Regions from separate parts of the Aliihoeflea sp. genome, predicted to be linked through region 1. Evidence: riboswitches for the same ligand, from Rfam matches in the RefSeq annotation. Region 1 holds a riboswitch; the other holds the start of a gene.
The links. Region 1 has a riboswitch for cobalamin ahead of ACT6QU_RS13205 (ribonucleoside-diphosphate reductase subunit alpha). Riboswitches for the same ligand answer to the same signal wherever they lie in the genome.
Positions count from the first base shown of each region.

Region 1 (7,853 bases):
TGGAGGATCAGGTCGCCCTCGTTTATGTCGCCCTCGAAATAGCCGGCGACCACCTTCATCGCCGGGATCAGCGAGCCGAGATGGATCGGGATGTCCTGGCCTTGCAGGATCATCTCCGGCTCGGCGTTGAAGAGCGCGGTCGAATAGTCATGCGCCAGGTTGAAGACGCTCGATCGCGCGGTCTTTTCCAGCGACAGCGTCATTTCGCGCTGCGTCGTTTCGAGAATGCCCCGCACCACCGACAGGGTGATCGGGTCGACGGTGCGCGTGGCTTCTGTCCGGTACATTGGTCCTCGCTTCCCGGCCCGGTCGTGCGCCGCACCGATGTTCCCTTGTTTTCGGAAAGCCTATGCCCGTCGCGCTGCGCACGTCTTTGACGAGGAGCGCGCGATTTCTTGACCGTCAGCGCAGTCGTCCATGAAGCGTTTGTCAGGTGCGGAGACCTGCCATAAGGTCAGGTTGGGAGAGGACGCAGATGGACGTCATCACGACACGCGGGGTCGATCCCGCCAGCCGCAGCGCCCACTGGCATCAGGCGATCGCCCATGCCTATTTTCCGCTCGATCTGAAATTCCGCGATCCCGAACGCTTCACCGGCCACCTCGCGAAATGGACGCTCGGCGGCGTCTCGCTGTCGCGCCTGCGTTCCGAGGCGCTTGCCTATCACCGCCTGCCACGCCATCTGCGCGGCGAAAGCGACGAACAGCTCCTGATCACCGTCCCTGTCCGTGCGCCGGTCTATTTTTCGCAAGCCGGGCGCGACGTCACCTGCGCGCCGGGCGGCTACATCATCGAATGCGGCCACGAGCCCTACGAGTTCAGCTATGGCGAGCGCTCGGACCTTTGGGTCATGAAGGTCGACGCCGCCGCGCTGCGCGGCCGCATTCGCGCGCCCGAACGCTTCTACGGGATGCAGTTCAACGGATCGGACGGCGTCTCCGGCCTCTTCGTCGCCATGCTGCACCAGATTCCCACCCAGATCGGCTCGATGAGCGAAGAGGCGCGCGATGCGGTCGGCCAGCAACTCGTCGACCTCCTCGCGCTCTCCATCCGCGCCGACGAGCGCACGCTCACCTCCGGCCAGTCGAGCGTCCGCGCCGCGCATCTGTCGCGCGTCGAAACCTTCGTGCGCACCAATCTTCACCGCCGCGACCTCGATCCCGAACTGATCGCGCGGCGCTGCGGCATTTCCGTGCGCTATCTCCACGAGATCTTCCGCGACACCAACCAGACGCTCGGCCAGTGGGTGCGCGACATGCGGCTCGAAGCTGCGCGCGAGGACCTTCAGTCGGCAGGCCCGCAGGCATCGATCGCCGAGATCTGCTTCGCGCGTGGTTTCGGCGACCTCGCCCATTTCACCCGCCTGTTCAAAAGCCGGTTCGGAAAGGCGCCGGGAGGATATCGCAAGAGCCTCAACGTCGGCTGAGGCTCAGTCCCAGGAGAGCGCCCCGCCGCTTTGATACTCGATCACCCGCGTCTCGAAGAAGTTCTTCTCCTTCTTCAGATCCATCGCCTCCGACATCCAGGGAAACGGGTTTTCCGTCTCGGCGAAGACGGGCGCGAGACCGAGCTGCGCGCAGCGCCGGTTGGCGATGAAGCGCATATATTGCTCGCACAGCGCCGCGTTCAGCCCGAGAAACCCGCGCGGCATCGTATCGCGGCCATAGGCGGCTTCGAGTTCGGCCGCATCGGCGATCATTCCGCGGATTTCCTCCTGGAACGCCGCCGTCCACAGATGCGGGTTTTCGTGCCGGATCTGGTTGATGACGTCGATGCCGAAATTCAGGTGGATGCTCTCGTCGCGCAATATGTACTGGTACTGCTCGGCGATGCCGACCATCTTGTTGCGCCGGCCCAGCGACAGGATCTGCGCGAAGCCGGTATAGAACCAAATGCCCTCGAAAATGACGTAGAAGGCCACGAGGTCGCGCAGGAAGGCGGTGTCGGTCTCCGGCGTTCCGGTCTTGAAATCGGCATCGTCGAGCGACTGTGTGTGTTTCAGCGCCCATGCCGCCTTGTCGGTGATCGACGGCACCTCGCGATACATGTTGAAGAGCTCGCCCTCGTCGAGCGACAGGCTTTCCACGATATACTGGAACGTATGCGTGTGGATCGCCTCCTCGAAGGCTTGCCGCAGCAGATATTGCCGACATTCCGGGTTCGTCAGATGCCGGTAGATGGCGAGCACGATGTTGTTCGCGACAAGCGATTCCGAGGCGGCGAAGAAGCCGAGATTGCGCTTGATCATTCGCCGCTCGTCCTCGGTCAGCCCGTCCTTCGACTTCCAGAGCGTGATGTCGGCCTGCATCGAGACCTCGGTCGGCATCCAGTGATTGTTGCAGCCGGCAAGATATTTCTCCCACGCCCAGCGATACTTGAGCGGCAGAAGCTGGTTCACGTCGGCGCGGGCGTTGATCATGCGCTTGTCGTCGATGGCGACCCGCGCACCGCCGCGCTCGATGGCGCCAAGGCCAGTCGCGTCGGAGGCGGGGAGGGGAGCGGATAGGTTGAGCATTGGGAAATCCTGATATCTATTTGCTGGAACTCCCCCTCTCCGTCGCGGGCTGCGCCCGCGCCACCTCTCCTCCTCCGGGGGCGAGGAAAGGCGTCAGGGCCGGCGACGGCGTTTCCTCCCCCCGAAGGGGGAGAGGTGACACGCGAAGCGTGACGGAGAGGGTGGAGGGAACGTCGAGCGGAGGCGCTACTGACACGCCTCGCAATCCGGATCGTCCACCGCACAAGCCTTGCCCCAAGCCGCACCCGGATCGATCACGATCGGCGCCGCCGACACCGCGTTGAGCTTCCCGTCCGTGCCCTTCAAAGTCGATTTCTCGACATGGGTCGCCGAGCGCGCGCGCAGATAGTAGGCCGTCTTCAGCCCCTTCCGCCACGCCAGCCGATAGAGCGCGTCGAGCGCCTTGCCGGACGGGTTCGCCATGTAGAGATTGAGCGACTGCGCCTGGTCGATCCATTTCTGACGCCGCGACGCGGCCTCGATCAGCCAGACGCTGTCGATCTCGAAAGCAGTCGCGTAAAGCGCCTTCAGATCATCGGGAATGCGGTCGATCTGCCCCACCGAACCGTCGAAGTATTTCAGGTCCGAGATCATCACCTCGTCCCACAGCCCGCGCGCCTTCAGATCGCGCACCAGCGCCGCGTTCACGACGGTGAAATCGCCCGACATGTTCGATTTCACGAACAGGTTCTGGTAGGCTGGCTCGATCGATTGCGACACGCCGCAGATGTTGGAGATCGTCGCCGTCGGCGCGATCGCCATCGTGTTGGAGTTGCGCATCCCGACCGTTTTCACCCGCTCGCGCAGTCCGTTCCAGTCAAGGGTCGCGCGCGCGTCCATCTCGACCCCCGGCCGCGCTTCTTCGAGCAACCGGATCGAATCGATCGGCAATATCCCCTTCGACCACAACGAACCGTCGAAGCTTGGATAGCGTCCGCGTTCGGCCGCCAGATCGACCGAGGCCGAGATCGCGTGATAGCTGATCGCCTCCATCGATCGATCCGCGAAATCCGCCGCTGCATCCGAGGCATAGGGAATGCGCAGCGCCTGCAACGCGTCCTGAAAACCCATCAGCCCGAGCCCGACCGGGCGATGGCGAAGGTTCGATTTCCGTGCCTCGGGGATCGTGTAGAAATTGATGTCGACGACATTGTCGAGCATCCGCATCGCGGTCGTGACAGTCTTCGCCATCCGCGCCATGTCGAGGCCGGCTTCGCTGACGTGATTGAGCAGGTTCACCGAACCCAGATTGCACACCGCGACCTCGTCCTTGGACGTGTTGAGCGTGATCTCGGTGCACAGGTTCGACGAATGCACGACGCCGACATGGCCCTGCGGCGAACGGATGTTGCAAGGGTCCTTGAAGGTGATCCACGGATGGCCGGTCTCGAACAGCATGGTCAGCATGCGCCGCCACAGATCGACCGCGCGCACCGTACGGAACACCGCAATCTCGCCCGCCGCAGCCCTTGCCTCATGCGCCTCGTAGGCCGCCTTGAAGGCCGCTCCATAAAGATCGTGCAGATCCGGCACCTCGTCCGGCGAAAACAGCGTCCACTCGGCATTCGCCTCCACGCGCTGCATGAACAGGTCCGGCACCCAGTTCGCCGTGTTCATGTCGTGCGTGCGTCGCCGGTCGTCGCCGGTGTTCTTGCGCAGGTCGAGGAATTCCTCGATGTCGACATGCCAGGTCTCGAGATAGGCGCAGACCGCGCCCTTGCGCTTGCCGCCCTGGTTGACCGCGATCGCCGTGTCGTTCGCCACTTTCAGGAACGGCACCACGCCCTGGCTCTCGCCATTGGTCCCCTTGATATGTGCGCCGAGGCCGCGCACCGGCGTCCAGTCATTGCCGAGCCCGCCGGAATATTTCGCCAGCAGCGCATTGTCCTTCACGCCCTTGAAGATCGCATCGAGATCGTCGCCGATGGTCGTAAGAAAACACGAGGATAGTTGCGGACGCGTCGTGCCCGAATTGAACAAGGTCGGCGTCGACGCCATGAAGTCGAAGGACGAAAGCAGATCATAGAACTCGATCGCACGTGCCTCGCGGTCGATCTCACGCAAGGCAAGCCCCATCGCCACGCGCATGAAGAAGGCCTGTGGCAGCTCGAAACGCTTGCCCTTCGTGTGCAGGAAATAGCGGTCGTAGAGCGTCTGCAGCCCAAGATACTGGAAGTTCAGATCGCGCTCCGGCCTCAGCGCAGCGCCCAGGCGTGCAAGGTCGAAACGCGCAAGTTCCGGATCGATCAGCCCGGCATCGATGCCTGCCCCGATGAAGCCGGGAAAGTACTCCGCATATCGCTCCGCCATCTCGCCTTGCGTCGCCGCGTCCGGCCGCCCGGCAACGAAGCTCAGCGCCTCGCGCCGCAGCCGGTCGAGCAACAGTCGTGCGGATACGTGGCTGTAATCCGGGTCGGTCTCGACCAATGCCCGCGCGGCGAGGATTGGTGCCAGCGAGAGTTCGTCGAGCGTGATGCCGTCATAGAGATTGCGCCGCGTCTCGGTCAGGATCGGCTCCGGCGAAACCGCGGCGAGCCCCGCGCAGGCCTCGTTGACGAGCGCCGTCAGCCGCGCCTCGTCGAGCGGCGCGAGGCTGCCGTCGGCAGCTTTGACGTTGAGCACCGGTGCCCGATCTGCCGTCTTCGGCCGGGCCGCCAGCCGCTCGCGAGCGCGTTCTTCGCGGTAGAGCACATAGGCACGCGCGACCTTGTGATGCTCGCCGCGCATCAGTGCCAGTTCGACCTGGTCCTGGATGTCCTCGATATGGACGATGCGTGCTTCGCCGCCCCGCCTTGCGAGCGCCGATGCCACCTGCGCGGTCAATTCCTCGACGGCGTCGTGAACCCGCCGCGAGCCGGCCGCGCCCGTCCCCTCGACGGCGAGAAACGCCTTGGTCAGCGCGACCGCGATCTTGTTCGGATCGAACGGCGTCAGCGCGCCGCCGCGCCTGATGACGCGATGGCCGACCTCGTCGGTTGGATCTGCGATGAAATGCGGAACCGGGACGGCTCCGCTGAATGGTCGTGTGGCAATGCCCTGCATCTTAATCCCCGTGGCGATGGCGGACGGGGGAGGGCGCACGCATGCTTTGACGGGGTGAATCGATCGCCCGCGGCACACGCACCACCGGGACACCCCGCCCGAGGTTCGTTCAAGCCGTCAGGGCAGGTCTCCTGGCTCGCAGGTCACAGCTCTCGTCGGCCTTCCCGGTGCCGGCGGCACCAGTGGCATCAATCGACGCAAGCTCACTGCTTACAGTTGCGGGGGCAGCGCCGGCATTGCATTTTCGCGCACCGGCTTCCCTCTTAGCTCCCGGGCGGTTGCCCGCCCGGAAGACCCATGACCACCGCATATAGATGGGTATTTGCGGATCGCGTCAACATCTTGTGGAACGCGATCCACAATTCACGCGAGTGCTGCCCGCCGCGTCTCGACGTCGATCGCCCGCGCCGCAATCGCCGCCACCAGCAGAAGACCGGCAAAAAGGCCGATCGCCGCCGCCGTGCTCTCGATGAACAGGTAGACCACGACGGAGGGCGCGAGGAGCCCACCTAGGCGCGCCATCGCGCCGGCGGCACCCATGCCCGTCGCCCGCGAGGCGGTCGGGTAGAGTTCGGGTGTGAAGGCGTAGAGCGCGCCCCATGTGCCGAGAAGCGCAAAGCTCATCAGCAGAAGCGCCGTCGCGATCAGCGCCGGTGTGGCGGCGATGACGAAGAGCGCGCAACCCGCCGCGCTCAGAACGAGGAACCGCGTCAGCGTAGTGCGCCGGCCCCATTTTTCGACTCCGTAGGCGGCGAGCGCATAGCCGGGGATCTGCGCCAGGGCGACGAGGACGAGGAAGCCGTAGCCGCGCACGAAGCCGAAGCCCTCGGTCGCCAGCCGCGCGGGCATCCACACGAAGATGCCGTAATAGGAGATCGAGACGAGGAACCAGCAGGCCAGGATCAGGATCGTGCGACGCCGCAGCGCCGGCGACAGGAGGCCGACGCTCGATGCGGCGGGCGTCGCCGTCAGCTTTGTCTCGCCGAGCGGCGTCTTGCCGTTGGCGACCAGCACCTTGTCCATCACCGCGCGCGCCTCTGGCTCCTTGCCCTGGCGCATCAGGTGCATCGGGGATTCGGGTATCCAGAAGCGCAGGAAAATGCCGACGATGGCCGGCAGCGCGGTGACGAAGAAGATCACCCGCCAGGCATCCGCCACGCCCGCCGAAGCCGCCGCCCACGCGGTCAGCGCCACGGCGACGGTGCCGACCGCCCAGAAGCCTTCGAGCGCCACCAGCCAGCGCCCGCGCCGCGAGGGCGGCAGGAACTCGGCCATCATCGCATAGTCGACCGGCAGCGTGCCGCCGACCGCAAGCCCGGTCATGAAGCGCAGGAAGAGCAGCGTCTGGAAATCCGGCGCGAAGGCCGACGCGATGCCGAACACCGCATCCATCGCCACCGTGCCGATCAGGATGCGCCGGCGCCCGAACCGGTCGGCAAGGCGCCCGAACACCGCCGCGCCGATCAGCATGCCGAGAAAGAAAAGCGTCCCGGTTTGCAGCGCCTGCGGCACCGTCAGCCCGAAGGTCGCCGCGATCGACGCCGCGGTGAAGCCCACCGCCAGCACCTGCATGGCGTCGGCCGTCCACACCAGTCCGAAGACCCCGAGCAGCCTTCGTTGGAAAGGCCCGGTGCCGCCACGCTCCAGAACCGCATCGATCGTCGTCATTCGAAAATCCCCCAATCTGTGAGCGTCGCTCTAGGGGCGCTGTGAAAATTTGTCGAGCGCCGGATGGACTTGCCGGGTCATTTTCAACCTTTCATGGCAGTCAAGCCGTTAACCTTAACCATAGGTAAATGAATCAAGTCGCAGTTTCGGGGTTTTGGAACAGTCGATACGCAGTTACCATTCGGTTAATGGCGGTACGGGGGAATGTGGCATGACAGGACAGGCAGCGGCACTGCGTGCCGAGGCAGACGGCGGGTCCGTTTCGGGCGAGGGGCAATCGGGCGACGGCCAAGGGTCGGCATTCGCGCGCAGCGTGTCGGCTCTTCTGGAGCGGACGGAATATCGGCGCTGCGAAAGCGGCGAGGATCTCGAGGCGATCTACCGCCTCCGCTACAAGGCGTACAAGGCCTACGGCCTCGTCGGGGAAGCTGAAAACGAGCGCATCTGCGATGCGATGGACGACACGCCGAACAGCTACCGTTTCGGCGTCTTCATCGACGGCGAACTCGTCTCGACCGTCCGTCTTCACCACATCACCGCCGCCGAGCCCTGGGGGCCCGTCATGCGGGTCTATTCGGACATGCTGGAGCCGCGGCTTGCCGCCGGTGAGACCTTCGTCAATCCGGGC
Region 1 covers NZ_JBQVMV010000011.1:60,569-68,421, forward strand. Annotated here, with positions in the region: gene capB (caprolactamase subunit beta) at 1-287, opposite strand, end outside; gene ACT6QU_RS13195 (AraC-like ligand-binding domain-containing protein) at 476-1,426, shown strand; gene ACT6QU_RS13200 (ribonucleotide-diphosphate reductase subunit beta) at 1,430-2,515, opposite strand; gene ACT6QU_RS13205 (ribonucleoside-diphosphate reductase subunit alpha) at 2,702-5,557, opposite strand; cobalamin riboswitch at 5,662-5,872, opposite strand; gene ACT6QU_RS13210 (MFS transporter) at 5,921-7,225, opposite strand; gene ACT6QU_RS13215 (N-acyl amino acid synthase FeeM domain-containing protein) at 7,437-7,853, shown strand, end outside.

Region 2 (7,853 bases), on a different contig from region 1:
CTCGGCGCGCCGCACTGGGACGCGGATGCGCGCGGCGCGATCTTCGGCCTGACGCGCAGCACCGGCCCGGCGGAATTCGCCCGCGCCGCGCTCGAATCCGTCGCGTTCCAGACGCGCGATTTGCTCGACGCGATGAAGAAGGACTGGGCTGATGCGAGCGGGCAGACGGTGCTTCGCGTCGATGGCGGCATGGTCGCCTCCGACTGGACGATGCAGCGGCTCGCCGACATCCTCGACGCGCCCGTCGACCGGCCGACGATCCTGGAGACGACGGCGCTGGGCGCTGCATGGCTGGCCGGTTCGCGTGCGGGTGTGTGGCCGGGGATCGATGATTTCTCCAAGGCGTGGAAGCTCGATCGTCGGTTCGAGCCAGAGATGGGGGACCGGCTTCGGGAGACGAAGCTGGCGGGGTGGCGGGATGCCGTGCGGCGGACGTTGAGTTGAGGTCAGCGCCGAAGTTCTTTGTGAATTGACCCCCACCCTTTATCCCTCTCCACAAGGGGAAGGAGGGCGTCAGCGTCGCGCCTGACTTATTGATGAGTCATCCAGTTTGAAGGATTGGGCTCCACGTGGATGCCTTCCTCCCCTTGTGGGGAGGGATAAAGGGTGGGGGTCTCCTTCGACCGAACTCCACGGCCCGAGCCGCTTAAACCTTCGGACCCTCGAGCATCGCCAGACCTGTCGGCGCGAAGATCATGCCGCATTCGTCGTGGGCGATGTGGGCGGTGATGCCGAAGACTTGGCGCAGGCGCTCGCCGGTCATGATGTCGGCGGGCCTGCCTTCGGCGACGATGCGGCCTTCGGCCATCACGATCAACCAGTCGCACCAGCGGGCGGCGAGGGTCAGGTCGTGGAGCGAGACCAGGATGGCGCGGCGCTCGCCGGCGAGGCGGCGGAAGGCGGCCATCATGATCATCTGATGGGCGGGGTCGAGGCCGGAGACGGGTTCGTCGGCGAGGAGAATCGGCGTCGTCTGTGCCATGGCGCGGGCGGCGAGGACGCGGGCCTGTTCGCCGCCGGAGAGTTCGGTGACGGGGCGGTCCGCGAGCGCGGCGATATCCATGGCCTCCATCGCGTCGCTAACGATGGCGAGGTCGTTTGGCGACAGCGCGCCCAAGCCGCGCCAGGGAGAGCGACCGAGGCGGACGACGTTTTCGACAGATAGCGGCCACGCGATGGCGCGGGCTTGCGGGAGGAATGCGATTTCGCGCGCGCGGGCGCGGTCGCTCATGGCGGCGAGGTTCTGGTCGTCGAGTTCGACAGTGCCCGAGAAGGGCAGCAGGCCGGACAAAGCGCGCATCAGCGTCGACTTGCCGGCGCCATTGGGGCCGAGGAGGCCGACGACTTCGCCGGGCTGAAGCGACAGCGCGACATCGTGGAGGATGGCGCGGCCGGACAGGCTGACGGAGAGGTTGCGGGCGGTGAGCATCAGAACAGCTCCCGCCGGGCGCGCACGACCAGCCACAGGAAGAAGGGCGCGCCGATCAGCGCCGTCAGCACGCCGACATTGAGTTCGCGCGTCGGCACGACGAGGCGGGCGGCGATGTCGGCGCCCAGAAGCAGCGCGCCGCCGCCGAGCGCGCTCGGGACGAGAAGGCTCGAGGGCAGGCGGTCGGTGAAGGGGCGAACGAGGTGCGGGACGACGAGGCCGATGAAGCCGATGGCGCCGGCGACCGCCGTGCCCGCGCCGACGGCGAGCGCGGTGCCGAGCACGACCAGGAGCCGGGTCCCCGAGAGGCGGATGCCGAGGCTGGAGGCGGCTTCCTCGCCGAGCGACAGCGCGTCGAGCGCGCGGGCGGAGGCGGCGAGCAGGAGCCAGCCGAGCGCCATCAGCGGCAGCGCCAGCCAGACATGGCTCATTGAGCGGTCGCGCAGGGAGCCGAGCAGCCAGAAGATGATCTCATAGGAGGCGAACGGGTTGGGCGACAGGTTCAGGATGAGCGAGGTCAGCGCGCCGGTGAGGCTGGTGAGCGCGACGCCGGCGAGGATGAGCGTGAGCGTCGCGCCGTTGCGCGCGGCGATGGCGAGGAGGAGCACGACGGACAGGGCTGCACCCGCGAGCGCGCCGGCCGGCAGCGCATAGAGTGAGGCGCCGGCAAGCCCGGTGTAGAAGATCGCCACCGCGCCGAAGGATGCGGATGAGGTGACGCCGATGAGGCCGGGCTCGGCGAGTGGATTGCGCAAGAGGCCCTGCAGCACTGCGCCGGCGAGGCCGAGGCTGACGCCGATGGTGAGCGCGAGGAGCGCGCGCGGTAGGCGGATTTCCTGCATGATGATCATGGCGGCCGCGTCGCCGCCGGCGAAGAGGCCGTCGACGCTCGATCGCAGATCGAGATCGGCCGGGCCGACGAGCAGCGAGGCGGCGGTCAGGACAAGGCAGGCAAGGCCGAGGATGGCGTTCAGCATCGCGCCTTCTACCGCGCCGGATCGCAGGAAGCGATCTCTTCGCGCAACTCGGTCAAGGCGCGGACGGCGTCGATGACGAACGGCCCGCCGCAGGCCCAGGCACCGCGCGGAACGAACGCGCCGATGCGCGACGTTTCGAGCGCGCGCAGGGCCGGATGGTGCGCGATCTGGTCAGCGAGGGCAGGGGCGTCCGCCATCGGCTCGGAGACGATGACGATGTCGGGCTGCTGGGAGACGAGTTCTTCCAGCGGCAGCGGCGTCATGGCGGAATAGCCGAGTTCGGTCGCCAGATTGGTCAGGCCTGCGGCGTCGATGACGCTGTCGGCGAGCGTGCCTTCGCCAAGGACGACGCCGTTCTGCTCGTAGGCGATGGCGGTCGGTTTCATGGGGCATTGGCGGGCGCGCAGGGCGGCGAGGTCGCGCTCGTAGGCCGATGCGATGGTTTCAGCCTTCGCGTCCTGCCCGACGAGGGAGCCCATGCGGCGGATTTCGCCGGGGATGGTGTCGACGGACTGGTTATAGGCGAATTCCTCGACGGCGAAGTCCAGTGTTTCGAGGAGGGCTGTCGTGTTGTGGAGCGAGAAGGTGCCGGTGACGACGAGATCGGGTTTGGAGAGGAATACTTCTTCGGCACGGCCGCTGTTCTTGGGATAGGGCGCGGCGTCAGTGTGGAGGAAGGAGAGGGAGGGGTCGAGGGAGAGGTCGGAGAGCGAGGCGATCTGTTCGGGCTCGGCGAGGAGGAGGACGAGTTGGTCGGTGCACACGTTCATCGACATGATGCGGGGGAGGTCGGCGGCGTGGGCAGAGCTCATGCCAATAGTGGCAAAGCATGCGAGAAGCACCCCCCTCTGGCCTGCCGGCCATCTCCCCCTCAAGGGGGGAGAACATGCTCGTCGCCGAAGCGCTTGATCTCCCCCCTTGAGGGGGAGATGGCCGGCAGGCCAGAGGGGGGTAGTGACAAAGCACCCACCTTCACGATCTGCCGAACCGTTTTGCATCAGAACCTCGACTTGAAGCCGGCGAAGGCGCCGAAGCCGGGCGTGTTGTAGCCGCGGACGGTCTGGTAGTCCTGGTCGAGCAGGTTTTCGGCGCGGACGTAGAACTCGGTGCTTTCGGTTGCCTGGTAGGCCACCTTGGCGTTGACGAGTACGTAGTCGTCGAGTTCGAAGGCACCGGCATCCACCGTGTCGACCGCGATCTTGGCGTCGGCGGAGATCGTCCACTTTTCCGCCGGGCGGTAGGCTGCCGACAGGCCGATCTCGTGGCGGGGGACGCGGACGGTGCGATTGCCGTTGGCGTCGCGGGTGGAGGTGTAGGTGTAGGCTGCGCCGAGAGCCAGCCACTCGTTGACGTCGTAGATGACGGAAGCTTCGACGCCGCGCTGCTTCGACGTACCATCCGTCTGCTCGTACGTGAAACCTGTGCCAACGTTGTTGACGATCAGGTCGTCGATATCGAGGTAGAAGAACGTGACGTCGAGAACCGCACGATCATCGAGCAAGCGCTGCTCCACTCCGACGTCGAAGGAAACGCTGGTTTCGGGCTGAAGGGTTGGGTCGCCGACGGATGGTCCTCCCGTAAACGAGGGCGGGGCGAACAGTTCGTAGAGGCTTGGAGCCCTGAATCCGGTTCCGAGCGACGAGTGGATGCGTGTGCCAGTGTCGAACTCGTAGGAACCGGTAGCTCGATAGGTCGTGTAGCTACCGAACTCGGAATGGCTGTCGTGGCGAAGACCCCCGGTGAACACGAAGCCGGCCACCGGTTCGGCGACGATCTGGCCCCATACGCCTGTCAGAGAGAAATCATTGTCCGTGTCCGTGCCGAAATTGTCGGTGATTCGGGCATCCTGCTGCTCGTGGTCGGCGCCGTACTGCAGCGTCAGCCAGTCGTTCGCATCGAACGCGCCCTGATAGTCGAACTTTGTGCGACGGCCGCCATAGTCAGCATCGAATGGACCGAACGCCGATGCCGAGCGGATGCGGCGATCGATGTTGAAAGCCTGCACGGAGAACTGGTTTCGGAGACGCCCGTCCAACAGATCGACGTTGAAGCCGGCGCGTCCAGCCACTTGCCTGCTGAGATTGCGATTAATCCCCAGCGGATCGTCGGCCGGTGGAGAAGCGAAATCCTCATCATACTCGGCCTTCGCATCGATGTAGAGCAATGACCCGAACACCGACACGGCCTCGTTCACGCGGTACTCGCCCGCGGCGTCGAAGGTGACGTTCTCGTAGCCGTCGCGCTCGCTTCCAGCCGCCGCCGCCGAGATGCCGTCGGTGCGGAAGCCGGCGATGTTGATGGCGGCTTTGGCGTCTTCGTTGGCGGCGCGCAGGCCGTAGGAGCCGCGGGCGGTGCCGAAGGAGCCGCCTTCGCCGTGCAGGAGATGCGTCACGCCCGGCTCGATGTCGCCGAGCGTCGACAGGCCGATGACGCCGGCGATGGCGTCGGAGCCGTAGAGGGTCGATTGCGAGCCCTTCAGCACCTCGATCGTGTCGATGCCGGACGAGAGGAGATACTGGTAGGAGGTCTGGACCTGCGGGCTGGTCGGGTCCGAAATGTCGATGCCGTTATAGAGTGTCTTGACGTAGCGGCGTGGTGCGCCGCGCACCGAGAGCGAGCCTTCGCCGCCGGGGCCGCCGGGGGTGGAGATGGAAATGCCGGGCAGGCGGTCGAGATAGTCGATGACGAGCGGCTGCGACTTTTCCTCGATCTCCTCGCGGGAGACGGTCTCGACGCGCGAGCCGGTCTTGGTCGCGTCGGTCGGCGCGCGGTTGGGCGTGACGACGATCTGCGGCAGTTCGGTGAACTGGGCGTGTGCCGGCAGGCTTGCCAGAATGGCGATGGCGGAGACGGCGCAGGCCGTGCCGAAATTGGAAATATGCATTCGATCCCCCGTGCCGGCCACGTGTCGCGGGCGGCAGCTCAAGCTTCTCAACGATGCTGGGAAAAGGAACCGTTGCAGCCCCGATATCGCCAGCGATGACAGAAGTCACCACTGCGAAACACAGCCCCGGACACGCCCCGCATCCGGCAAAAGGTGACACTCGAGGCAGGTTTCCTGGCTCGCGCTTCGGCGGATCATTCCCCTTCCCGGGCGAGCCCAGTGGGTTGTCGAATGTCCTCGGCGCTTACAGTTGCGGGGGCAGCCACGGCTCGGACGAAGCTTCGTCCTTCCGTATTCCCTCTTAGCCAGCGTCCGACGACGCTAGGCACCTCAAGCTGTCGGATGGGTAGCAGGGCGAGAAAGCCCGCGTCAATCGGCGCTGTCACCAACTTGTTATCACTGCATGCTTCTGTGGCCCGGCCGCCACTTGGGTGGCAGGCGACGTAACGTCAATTTTTGTCGCATCAGTGGCGAAAAAGCGCCATCCATGTCGCATTTGCGCGGTTAGCGGCAGGCGTTGCGGGGCACATTCAGCGCCGAACATCCTGATCCGGCATCGTTTTTGACAATGACGGGCCGATACGGGATGCTAGGGGTTCAGGCAAAAATAATGGGAGATGACAGTCATGAGGTTCTTCAAGAGCGAAGGCGATCGCGTTCCCGCGCATATCGAAAAGATGGCGGAAGAGGCCAAGGCCGGCGATCTGGACCGTCGCGAATTCCTGGCGCTGGCCAGCACCTTCGGCGCGACAACGGCGCTTGCCTACTCGATGCTTGGCATGGCGATGCCGGGCAAGGCGCTTGCGCAGGACGCAGGCGAGCCCGTCACCGGTGGCACGCTGCGCGTCGCCATGTTCGTCAAGGCCAACAAGGACCCGCGCACGGCCGACTGGTCCGAAATCGCCAACGGCATGCGCCAGTCGCTCGAGCCGCTGGTCAAGTATACCCGTGACTTCACCTTCGAAGGCCGGCTGCTGGAAAGCTGGGAAGTCAACGAGGACGCGACCGAATACATCCTCAACGTGCGCCAGGGCGTGACCTGGACGAATGGCGACGAATTCAATGCGGACGACGTCATCTACAATCTGACGCGCTGGGCCGACCAGGAAGCCGAAGGCAACTCGATGGCGACGCGCGTCTCATCGATGATCGATCCGGAGACCAAGAAGCTGCGCGAAGGCGCGATCGAGCGCGTCGACGATTACACGATCAAGCTGACGCTGCCCGAGCCGGACGTGTCCATCATTCCCGGCTTCGCCGACTATCCGGCGCTGATCGTCCATCCGACCTTCGACGAGACCGGCGCGGACTGGGTGGCGAACCCGATCGGCACCGGGCCGTTCGAACTCGTGTCCTATTCGGTCGGTGACCGCATCGTCTTCCAGCGCCGCACCAATGGCGCGTGGTGGGACGGCGAGGCCTATCTCGACGGCATCGAGTTCATCGACTATGGCACCGATCCGGCGGCGATGGTTTCGGCCTTCGAATCCGGCGAGGTCCACACCAATTACGAGACGACGTCGGACTATCTCGACATCATGGACGGCATCGGGCTCGTGCGGTCGGAAGTCATGACGGGCACGACGCTGTGCATCCGCATGAACGTCGACAATGCGCCCTATGACGACCAGAACGTGCGCAAGGCCGTGCAGTATGGCGTCGACAACAACGTCATTCTCCAGCTCGGCATCGACAATGCCGGCGAGAAGGCCGACAACTACCACGTCGCGCCGATCCAGCCGGACCACGTCGAGATTGCCACGCATGAGCGCGATGTCGAGCGCGCCAAGCAATTGATGGAAGAAGCCGGCCAGATGGATTTCGAGCACGAAATCATCTCGGTCGACGAAACCTGGCACCGCAATTCGTGCGATGCCGTCGCCGCGCAGCTTCGCGATGCCGGCTTCAAGGTGAAGCGGACGGTGCTGCCGGGCTCGACCTTCTGGAACGACTGGACGAAGTATCCCTTCTCCGCCACGAACTGGAACATGCGCCCGCTCGGCATCCAGGTCATCGCGCTCGCCTACAAGTCCGGCGGAAGCTGGAACGAGACGGCTTTTGCGAACGAAGAGCTCGACGGGCTGATCGCCCAGGGCCTGGCGATCGGGGATTCGGAAGAGCGCAAGGAAGTGATGGGCAAGATCGAGACGATCATCCAGGACTCGGGCATCATCATCCAGCCCTACTGGCGCACGCTCTACAACCACTCGGTCGAGGCAGTGAAGAATCACGGCATGCACCCGACCTTCGAGATCGATCTCGGCAAGGTGTGGCTGGCCGAAGGCGCCTGATCACGCGCTTGCGACGCGAAATGCGGAGGCCGCGACCCGGCCTCCGCTAGACTGCTTCGGGAACATAACAATAAAACCCCAACCAGAACGGCAGGGGGCACATGCTGTCATTCATCCTACGGCGTCTCGGCGTCATGGCACTCACCATGGTCTGCCTGACGCTGGTGGTGTTCTTCCTCGTCAATCTGGAGCCGAATTTGCGGCGCCTGTCGATCAGCCAGATCGACATGCGGTCCTCGGACGCGCAGATCGAGCAATGGCTGGTCAATAAC
Region 2 covers NZ_JBQVMV010000009.1:57,894-65,746, forward strand. Annotated here, with positions in the region: gene glpK (glycerol kinase GlpK) at 1-444, shown strand, start outside; gene ACT6QU_RS11915 (ABC transporter ATP-binding protein) at 647-1,429, opposite strand; gene ACT6QU_RS11920 (FecCD family ABC transporter permease) at 1,429-2,406, opposite strand; gene ACT6QU_RS11925 (ABC transporter substrate-binding protein) at 2,415-3,218, opposite strand; gene ACT6QU_RS11930 (TonB-dependent receptor plug domain-containing protein) at 3,404-5,290, opposite strand; cobalamin riboswitch at 5,439-5,638, opposite strand; gene ACT6QU_RS11935 (ABC transporter substrate-binding protein) at 5,917-7,581, shown strand; gene ACT6QU_RS11940 (ABC transporter permease) at 7,683-7,853, shown strand, end outside.
Region 2: another riboswitch for cobalamin. It lies ahead of ACT6QU_RS11930 (TonB-dependent receptor plug domain-containing protein); the one in region 1 lies ahead of ACT6QU_RS13205 (ribonucleoside-diphosphate reductase subunit alpha).